Regions from separate parts of the Enterobacter cloacae complex sp. HYC074_NIDB genome, predicted to be linked through region 1. Evidence: predicted binding sites of a transcription regulator. Region 1 holds the regulator's gene; each other region holds the start of a gene.
The links. Region 1 encodes PurR, which represses purine synthesis genes. Its sites were predicted from a motif close to CANGCAAACGTTTGCNTG; they were not measured.
Positions count from the first base shown of each region.

Region 2: a site for PurR is predicted at 1,086-1,103, ahead of pyrD (quinone-dependent dihydroorotate dehydrogenase). Genes of this name have one in related genera too.
Region 3: a site for PurR is predicted at 1,006-1,023, ahead of cvpA (colicin V production protein). Genes of this name have one in related genera too.
Region 4: a site for PurR is predicted at 857-874, ahead of purH (bifunctional phosphoribosylaminoimidazolecarboxamide formyltransferase/IMP cyclohydrolase). Genes of this name have one in related genera too.

Region 1 covers NZ_CP114214.1:2,101,663-2,103,865, reverse strand. Annotated here, with positions in the region: gene cydH (cytochrome bd-I oxidase subunit CydH) at 144-233, opposite strand; gene purR (HTH-type transcriptional repressor PurR) at 531-1,556, shown strand; gene punR (DNA-binding transcriptional activator PunR) at 1,574-2,203, opposite strand, start outside.
Region 2 covers NZ_CP114214.1:1,722,517-1,724,719, reverse strand. Annotated here, with positions in the region: gene pyrD (quinone-dependent dihydroorotate dehydrogenase) at 1-991, opposite strand, end outside; gene ssuE (NADPH-dependent FMN reductase) at 1,240-1,815, shown strand; gene O1724_RS08360 (sulfonate ABC transporter substrate-binding protein) at 1,808-2,203, shown strand, end outside.
Region 3 covers NZ_CP114214.1:3,313,038-3,315,240, reverse strand. Annotated here, with positions in the region: gene folC (bifunctional tetrahydrofolate synthase/dihydrofolate synthase) at 1-149, shown strand, start outside; gene dedD (cell division protein DedD) at 139-825, shown strand; gene cvpA (colicin V production protein) at 1,079-1,567, shown strand; gene purF (amidophosphoribosyltransferase) at 1,601-2,203, shown strand, end outside.
Region 4 covers NZ_CP114214.1:351,543-353,745, reverse strand. Annotated here, with positions in the region: rRNA gene O1724_RS01755 (16S ribosomal RNA) at 1-418, opposite strand, end outside; gene purH (bifunctional phosphoribosylaminoimidazolecarboxamide formyltransferase/IMP cyclohydrolase) at 982-2,203, shown strand, end outside.

The DNA of each region.
Region 1 (2,203 bases):
GTGCCATAACCCGGCACAGAACTAAGAAGTCAAAAGCATGACATCAATCACAAAAAATGAGAAGTTAACATTTTGGCAAAAGATTTTTGCCGGAGAGGTAACAATAGCGGCAAGAGAGGGAGAAGGTTCTCCCTCCGCCTGAATCAGTGCAGTGCAGCGGTTAAACCACCGGCAACAATCAGAGCAAGAACAACAATGGTGGTAAACAGCGAAAACTTCAGATCGGTACTCATCAATTTTTCTCCTTTTATTCACCCTACGAAAAGTGAGCTTGCTCATTTTTACACAGTTCAGGTCAAAAATCTTCCAGGATTTAAACGGATATCCACTTTACCTCTTCCCCTTTTCATCAAGATAGGACAAAATTCCACGCTAAATTTATTAGCGTACCGGCCACTGACCCCCTCCTGACGTCCTGTGTCGTTTTCCCGGCGTGTCGCAACTCATGTTTGCGTAATATGGGTGAGAGAAGGCAAACGTTTACCTTCAATTTTTTCAGGAGCTTAGGATATGGTCTGGAGTGACATTTAATGGCAACAATTAAAGACGTAGCAAAACGCGCAAACGTTTCCACTACAACCGTATCACATGTTATTAACAAAACGCGTTTCGTCGCTGAAGAGACGCGTAATGCCGTCTGGGCGGCAATCAAAGAACTGCACTACTCGCCAAGTGCCGTCGCCCGCAGCCTGAAGGTTAATCACACCAAATCGATTGGCCTGCTGGCCACCAGCAGTGAAGCGGCCTATTTTGCTGAAATCATCGAAGCCGTTGAAAAAAACTGCTTCCAGAAAGGCTATACCCTGATTCTGGGCAATGCGTGGAACAACATTGAAAAACAGCGCGCTTACCTGTCAATGATGGCGCAAAAGCGCGTCGACGGTCTTCTGGTAATGTGTTCTGAATACCCTGAGTCGGTCCTTTCCATGCTGGAAGAGTATCGCCACATTCCGATGGTGGTCATGGACTGGGGCGAGGCGCGCGCAGACTTCACCGACTCCGTTATTGATAACGCCTTTGAAGGCGGCTACATGGCGGGGCGTTATCTGGTAGAACGCGGTCATCGTGAAATTGGCGTGATCCCGGGACCTCTGGAGCGTAACACCGGTGCTGGCCGTCTGGCCGGTTTCATGAAAGCGATGGAAGAGGCGCTGATCACCGTGCCGGAAAACTGGATTGTTCAGGGCGACTTCGAGCCGGAGTCAGGCTATCGCGCCATGCAGCAGATCGTCTCCCAGCCGCATCGCCCTACCGCGGTGTTCTGCGGCGGTGACATCATGGCGATGGGCGCGCTATGCGCGGCAGATGAACTCGGCCTGCGCGTCCCCCAGGATATCTCGGTGATCGGCTATGACAACGTGCGCAACGCCCGCTTCTTTACCCCGGCGCTGACCACCATTCACCAGCCGAAAGATTCGCTGGGTGAAACGGCCTTCAACATGCTTCTGGACAGGATCGTCAACAAGCGTGAACAGTCCCAGTCCATTGAAGTTCACCCGCGCCTGATAGAACGCCGTTCCGTTGCGGACGGTCCGTTCCGCGACTACCGTCGTTAATCACTTTCCGGGGCCAGCTATGCTGGTTCCCGCAACCACTCCCGGTTCAGCGTTTCGCTGTCTCCCAGATAATCCAGCAGCCAGGCCATGGCGGGCGAGACGTCGTTTTGCTGCCACGTCAGACAGCATGCGGCATCCGGGAAGGGGTTTTCCAGCGTCAGAGCCACCCACTCTCCCGCGTCGATGCGCGGGCGCGCAAAATGCACCGGCACCATGCCAACGCACAGCCCCGCGCTCAGACAGGTGGCTGACGACTCCCAGTCCGGCGCGACCACGCGGCGCTGATTATCCAGCAACCAGGTAATGCGCTTGGGCAGCGAGCGGGAGGTATCTTCCAGCACCAGCGAGGGCCAGTTGCGTAATGTGTCATCGCTCAGCGGCCCTTCCAGCGCTGCCAGCGGGTGATCGCGCGCGACCACGCAGGTCCAGCTCAGCATGCCCATGTCGCGAAACGCGTAGCGCCCACCAACCGGGATCGCCTGGGTTGCACCAATCGCCATCTCCGCCCTGCCGTCCGCCAGCGCATCCCAGACGCCGTTGAACACTTCCTGCGAAACACGCAGTTCGACGTCGGAAAAATGACGATAGAAATCGACGATCATCTGCCGGGTCCGCTCCGGCTTAACAATGTTATCCACCGCGATAGC
Region 2 (2,203 bases), 380 kb from region 1:
CTTTAATCAGCGGCGGCCCTTTAAAAATAAAGCCGGAATAAATTTGCACCAGCGATGCGCCTGCCGCCATCTTCTCACGTGCAGCGATGACGGAGTCAATGCCACCCACGCCAATAATCGGCAGCTGGCCTTTTAATTCCGCGGAGAGTGCGCGAATAATTTCGGTGCTTTTTAATTGTACCGGACGGCCACTTAATCCACCCGCTTCGTCACAGTTTTTCATTCCCTGAACGAGAGAGCGATCGAGTGTCGTATTGGTCGCAATCACACCATCAATATTATGGCGAACTAAACTGTCGGCAACCTGGATCAATTCTTCTGCCGAAAGATCCGGGGCGATCTTAACCGCGACCGGAACATATTTATGGTGGATCGCCTGTAGCGCCGTTTGTTTATTTTTAATGGCGCTAAGAAGATCGTCGAGCGCTTCGCCATATTGTAATGAACGCAGCCCTGGGGTGTTAGGCGAGGAAATATTCACCGCAATATAACCGGCATAGGCATAGACTTTTTCCATACAAATCAGATAGTCATCTTTACCCTGCTCGACCGGCGTGTCTTTATTTTTGCCAATATTTATACCCAGCACGCCATCAAAATGGGCTTTCTTAACGTTCTCAACCAGATGATCGACGCCAAGGTTATTAAAGCCCATGCGGTTGATCAGCCCTTCGGCTTCAACCAGGCGAAACAGACGTGGCTTGTCATTTCCCGGCTGCGGACGCGGCGTTACCGTCCCGATTTCGATCGAGCCAAAGCCCATCGCACCGAGTGCATCAATGCATTCGCCATTTTTGTCCAGACCGGCCGCCAGGCCCAGTGGATTTTTGAAAGTCAGGCCCATGCACTGAACTGGTTTTTCCGGCACGTTTTGACGCACCAGCGCGGCCAGAGGCGTTCCTGTAATACGGCGTAACTGCTGAAATGTAAATTCATGAGCGCGCTCAGGATCGAGCTGGAAAAGGGCTTTACGAACGAAGGGGTAGTACATGAACTCTCCTGGATTCCCGGTGTGCAAACCGGGAGGGGATTATGTGCGATCCCGCCCGGAAAGGGAATTGACCTGTGGCAAAAAAGCCACGTAAAACGCAATCGTTTACTTATCGGTTCGCTTCTTATGCATTTTTCTGCATTCATCCTGAGGATAAATCATTTAGTGGAATAACCACGCAATGTCACACTCCTGAAAATTGTTATGAATGTTAGATAAAAGCAAACAATTAGTTATAAGGAGCAACCATGCGCGTCATTACCCTGGCCGGAAGCCCCCGCTTCCCCTCTCGCTCCAGCGCACTGCTGGAATACGCTCGCGAAAAGCTTAATGCTCTGGATGTCGAAGTGTGTCACTGGAATTTGCACAATTTCGCGCCTGAAGATCTGCTCTACGCCCGTTTCGACAGCCCGGCGCTGAAAACCCTGATCGAACAACTTAAGAGTGCTGACGGGCTGGTCGTCGCGACACCGATTTATAAAGCTTCTTTTTCCGGCGCACTGAAAACGCTCCTCGATCTGCTGCCCGAACGTGCGCTGGACGGTAAGGTCGTCCTGCCGCTGGCCACAGGCGGTACGGTAGCCCATTTACTGGCGGTGGATTATGCCCTCAAGCCGGTTCTGAACGCGCTGAAAGCACAGGAGATCCTGCATGGCGTCTTCGCTGACGACTCACAGGTAATCGACTACCAGCATAAACCGCATTTCACGCCGAATCTGCAAACCCGCCTCGACAGCGCGCTTGAAACCTTCTGGCACGCCCTGAACCGTCGGGATCGCCACGCGGCGGCATTTCATCAATCACAAGGAGTGGCGCATGTTTAAAACAGTTACCCGTATCGGGCTGGCAGGTCTGCTGGCAGTGGCGTCGCTGGCTCAGGCGACGGTGAAAGCGCCGGAGAGCCTGCGTATCGGTTATCAGAAAGGCAGCGTCAGCATGGTGCTGGCGAAAAGCCATGCGTTGCTGGAGAAGCGTTTCCCGGAGACCAAATTCTCATGGGTCGAGTTCCCTGCCGGACCACAGATGCTGGAGGCGCTGAACGTCGGGAGTATTGATTTAGGCAGCACCGGCGATATCCCGCCGATCTTTGCGCAGGCTGCCGGGGCGGATCTGGTTTACGTTGGCGTTGAGCCCGCCAAGCCGAAGGCAGAGGTTATTTTGGTGCCCGAAAACAGCGAGATCAAAAGCGTCGCCGACCTCAAAGGCCATAAG
Region 3 (2,203 bases), 1.2 Mb from region 1:
AAGGCGAAATCTACAGCAGTGTGGTTTCGGCCTGGCGTGCCGCGATGGCGGAGGCTAAACCAGAAGATACCGTGCTGGTGTGTGGGTCATTCCACACGGTGGCACATGTCATGGAAGTGATGGACGCGGGGAGAACCGGTGGCGAGTAAGTTTCAGAACCGTTTAACAGGAACCATTGTGCTGGTCGCGCTCGGGGTGATTATTCTCCCGGGATTGCTCGACGGGCAGAAAAAGCATTACCAGGATGAATTTGCGGCCATTCCGCTGGTACCCAAACCGGGCGATCGCGACGAGCCCGATATGTTGCCAGCGGCAACGCAGGCGCTGCCTGCCCAGCCGCCAGAAGGCGCAGCGGAAGAGGTGCGCGCAGGTGATGCAGCCGCGCCGTCGCTCGATCCCTCGCGCCTGGCGACGAACAATAACATCGAGATTGATCCGGTGCCGGTAGAACAGCCTAAGCCTGTTGAGAAGCCGAAACCGGTGGAGAAGCCGCAGCCGAAACCGCAGCGGGATAAAGCGGCCGAGCAACTGGCAGCCGCTTCAGAAACGCCACCGCAGGCAAAACAGGACGCGGCCCCTACCGGCAAAGCCTATGTCGTTCAGCTCGGTGCGTTGAAAAATGCAGATAAGGTCAATGAGATCGTGAGTAAACTGCGCGGCGCGGGATACCGTGTTTATACTTCACCCACCACGCCGGTACAGGGTAAAATTACGCGTATCCTCGTGGGGCCGGATGCGTCGAAAGATAAGCTCAAAGGTTCGCTTGGCGAGCTGAAGCAAATCTCCGGCCTGAGCGGTGTGGTGATGAACTACAGCGCCAACTGATAGAAATTATCCCCTCACCCTGGCCCTCCCCCTAAAGGGGCGAGGGGTCGGTTTACTCCCTCTCCCTTGAGGGAGAGGGCCGAGGTGAGGGGGAGGCAGACGTTCACAGAAACGTCAAAGGTGCGGGGCGTTGAGCATTTTTTCAGCGCCTTTTTTATTTACGCGTGGGAAGGAAATCCCTACGCAAACGTTTTCTTTTTCTGTTAGAATTCGCCCCGAACTGGATGACAGGGCGTTAAATCGTGGGACACATATGGTCTGGATTGATTACGCCATCATTGCGGTGATTGGTTTTTCCTGTCTGGTTAGCCTGATCCGTGGCTTTGTTCGTGAAGCGTTATCGCTGGTAACCTGGGGTTGTGCTTTCTTTGTTGCCAGTCATTACTACACTTACCTGTCTGTCTGGTTCACGGGCTTTGAAGATGAACTGGTCCGAAACGGAATCGCCATCGCGGTGCTGTTTATCGCGACGCTGATTGTCGGCGCTATCGTCAATTACGTGATAGGTCAGCTGGTCGAGAAAACCGGTCTGTCAGGAACGGACAGGGTGCTCGGCATCTGTTTCGGCGCGTTGCGAGGCGTGCTCATTGTGGCCGCGATCCTGTTCTTCCTGGATACCTTTACCGGGTTCTCCAAAAGTGAAGACTGGCAAAAATCGCAGCTCATTCCGGAGTTCAGCTTCATCATCAGATGGTTCTTTGACTATCTGCAAAGCTCGTCGAGTTTCTTGCCCAGGGCATAAACCCTGAGATGTGGCTTAACGAGGAAAAGACGAATGTGCGGTATTGTCGGTATCGCCGGTTTCATGCCGGTAAACCAGTCGATTTATGACGCGTTAACGGTGCTTCAGCACCGTGGGCAGGATGCTGCGGGTATCATCACCATTGATGCAAACAACTGCTTCCGTTTACGCAAGGCGAACGGCCTGGTAAACGATGTATTTGAAGCCCGCCATATGCAGCGTCTGCAAGGTAATATGGGGATCGGTCACGTTCGTTATCCTACTGCTGGCAGTTCCAGCGCCTCTGAGGCTCAGCCTTTTTACGTTAACTCCCCGTATGGCATCACGCTTGCCCACAATGGCAATCTGACCAATGCCCACGAGCTGCGTAAAAAGCTGTTTGAAGAGAAACGTCGCCACATTAACACCACCTCTGATTCTGAAATCCTGCTCAATATCTTTGCCAGCGAGCTGGATAACTTCCGCCATTATCCGCTGGAAGCAGACAACATTTTTGCTGCCGTTGCCGCGACTAATCGCCAGATCCGTGGCGCGTATGCTTGCGTGGCGATGATCATCGGTCATGGCATGGTAGCCTTCCGCGATCCAAACGGCATTCGCCCGCTGGTGCTCGGCAAACGTGATCTCGGCGATGGC
Region 4 (2,203 bases), 1.8 Mb from region 1:
GCCTTCTTCATACACGCGGCATGGCTGCATCAGGCTTGCGCCCATTGTGCAATATTCCCCACTGCTGCCTCCCGTAGGAGTCTGGACCGTGTCTCAGTTCCAGTGTGGCTGGTCATCCTCTCAGACCAGCTAGGGATCGTCGCCTAGGTGAGCCGTTACCCCACCTACTAGCTAATCCCATCTGGGCACATCCGATGGCAAGAGGCCCGAAGGTCCCCCTCTTTGGTCTTGCGACGTTATGCGGTATTAGCTACCGTTTCCAGTAGTTATCCCCCTCCATCAGGCAGTTTCCCAGACATTACTCACCCGTCCGCCACTCGTCAGCAAAGCAGCAAGCTGCTTCCTGTTACCGTTCGACTTGCATGTGTTAGGCCTGCCGCCAGCGTTCAATCTGAGCCATGATCAAACTCTTCAATTTAAAAGTTTGATGCTCAATGAATTAAACTTCGTAATGAATTACGTGTTCACTCGTTGAGACTTGGTATTCATTTTTCGTCCGAGGACGTTAAGAATCCATGTCACTTTGAGTGCCCACACAGATTGTCTGATAAATTGTTAAAGAGCAGTGCAACGCGGCTTTCGCTCACCGTTGCGAGGTGGCGTATATTACGCTTTCCTCTTTCAGAGTCAACCCTGATTTTCAGGATTTTTTCTCTTCAACCGACCGGGTTGTTTGTGAAGTGATTCACATCCGCCGTGTCGATGGAGGCGCATTATAGGGAGTTCTCCGCAGGCCGCAACCGCTAAATGACAGAAAAATGACTGACTGCTGCATTCCACAGCAAAACCCCGCCTTATACCTTTTTACACACAGACTTATCCACAATGATACGAAAAAGTAAAAATGTGCGAGCGTTGCGCAAACGTTTTCGTTAAAATGCTCGCGCTTTACAAGGATGCCTCGTCAGGTGTGTTAGATGAGTTTTTCACAGGAAAATTCATCTAACGCTCTCTGTAATCGTGAAATCCAGGGGATTTACCATGCAACAACGTCGTCCAGTCCGCCGCGCTCTGCTCAGTGTTTCTGATAAAGCCGGTATCGTCGAATTCGCCCAGGCACTTTCCGCACGCGGTGTGGAGCTGCTTTCTACAGGTGGCACCGCGCGCCTGTTAGCAGAGAAAGGTCTGCCGGTAACCGAAGTGTCCGATTACACCGGTTTCCCGGAAATGATGGATGGACGCGTCAAAACACTGCATCCGAAAGTCCACGGCGGTATTCTTGGCCGTCGCGGTCAGGACGACGCCATTATGGAACAGCACGATATCGCGCCTATCGATATGGTCGTTGTTAACCTCTACCCGTTCGCCCAGACCGTCGCCCGTGAAGGCTGCTCTCTGGAAGATGCGGTTGAAAATATCGATATCGGCGGCCCGACCATGGTGCGCTCCGCAGCCAAGAACCATAAAGATGTGGCCATCGTGGTGAAGAGCAGCGACTACAACGCCATTATTAATGAGATGGATGCCAACGAAGGGTCCCTGACACTTGAAACGCGTTTCGATCTCGCCATCAAAGCCTTCGAGCATACCGCCGCCTACGACAGCATGATCGCCAACTACTTCGGTAGCCTGGTACCGGCTTACCATGGTGAAAGCAAAGATCCCTCTGGCCGCTTCCCGCGCACCCTGAACCTGAACTTCATTAAGAAGCAGGATATGCGTTACGGTGAGAACAGCCACCAGCAGGCTGCCTTCTATATAGAAGAAGAGGTAAAGGAAGCCTCCGTTGCGACCGCCCAGCAGGTTCAGGGCAAAGCCCTTTCCTATAACAACATTGCCGACACCGACGCCGCGCTGGAATGCGTGAAAGAATTCAGCGAGCCGGCCTGCGTTATCGTCAAGCACGCCAACCCATGCGGCGTTGCGGTAAGCACTTCTATTCTGGATGCCTACGATCGCGCCTACAAAACCGACCCGACCTCCGCGTTCGGCGGCATTATCGCCTTTAACCGCGAGCTGGATGCGGAAACCGCGCAGGCCATCATCTCCCGCCAGTTTGTCGAAGTGATCATCGCGCCGTCCGCATCAGAAGAAGCGCTGAAAATCACTGCGGCAAAACAGAATGTGCGCGTGCTGGTTTGCGGTCAGTGGGCGGAACGCGTGCCGGGCCTGGACTTCAAGCGCGTGAACGGCGGTCTGCTGGTTCAGGACCGCGATCTGGGGATGGTGACAGAAGCCGACCTGCGCGTGGTGACCAAACGTC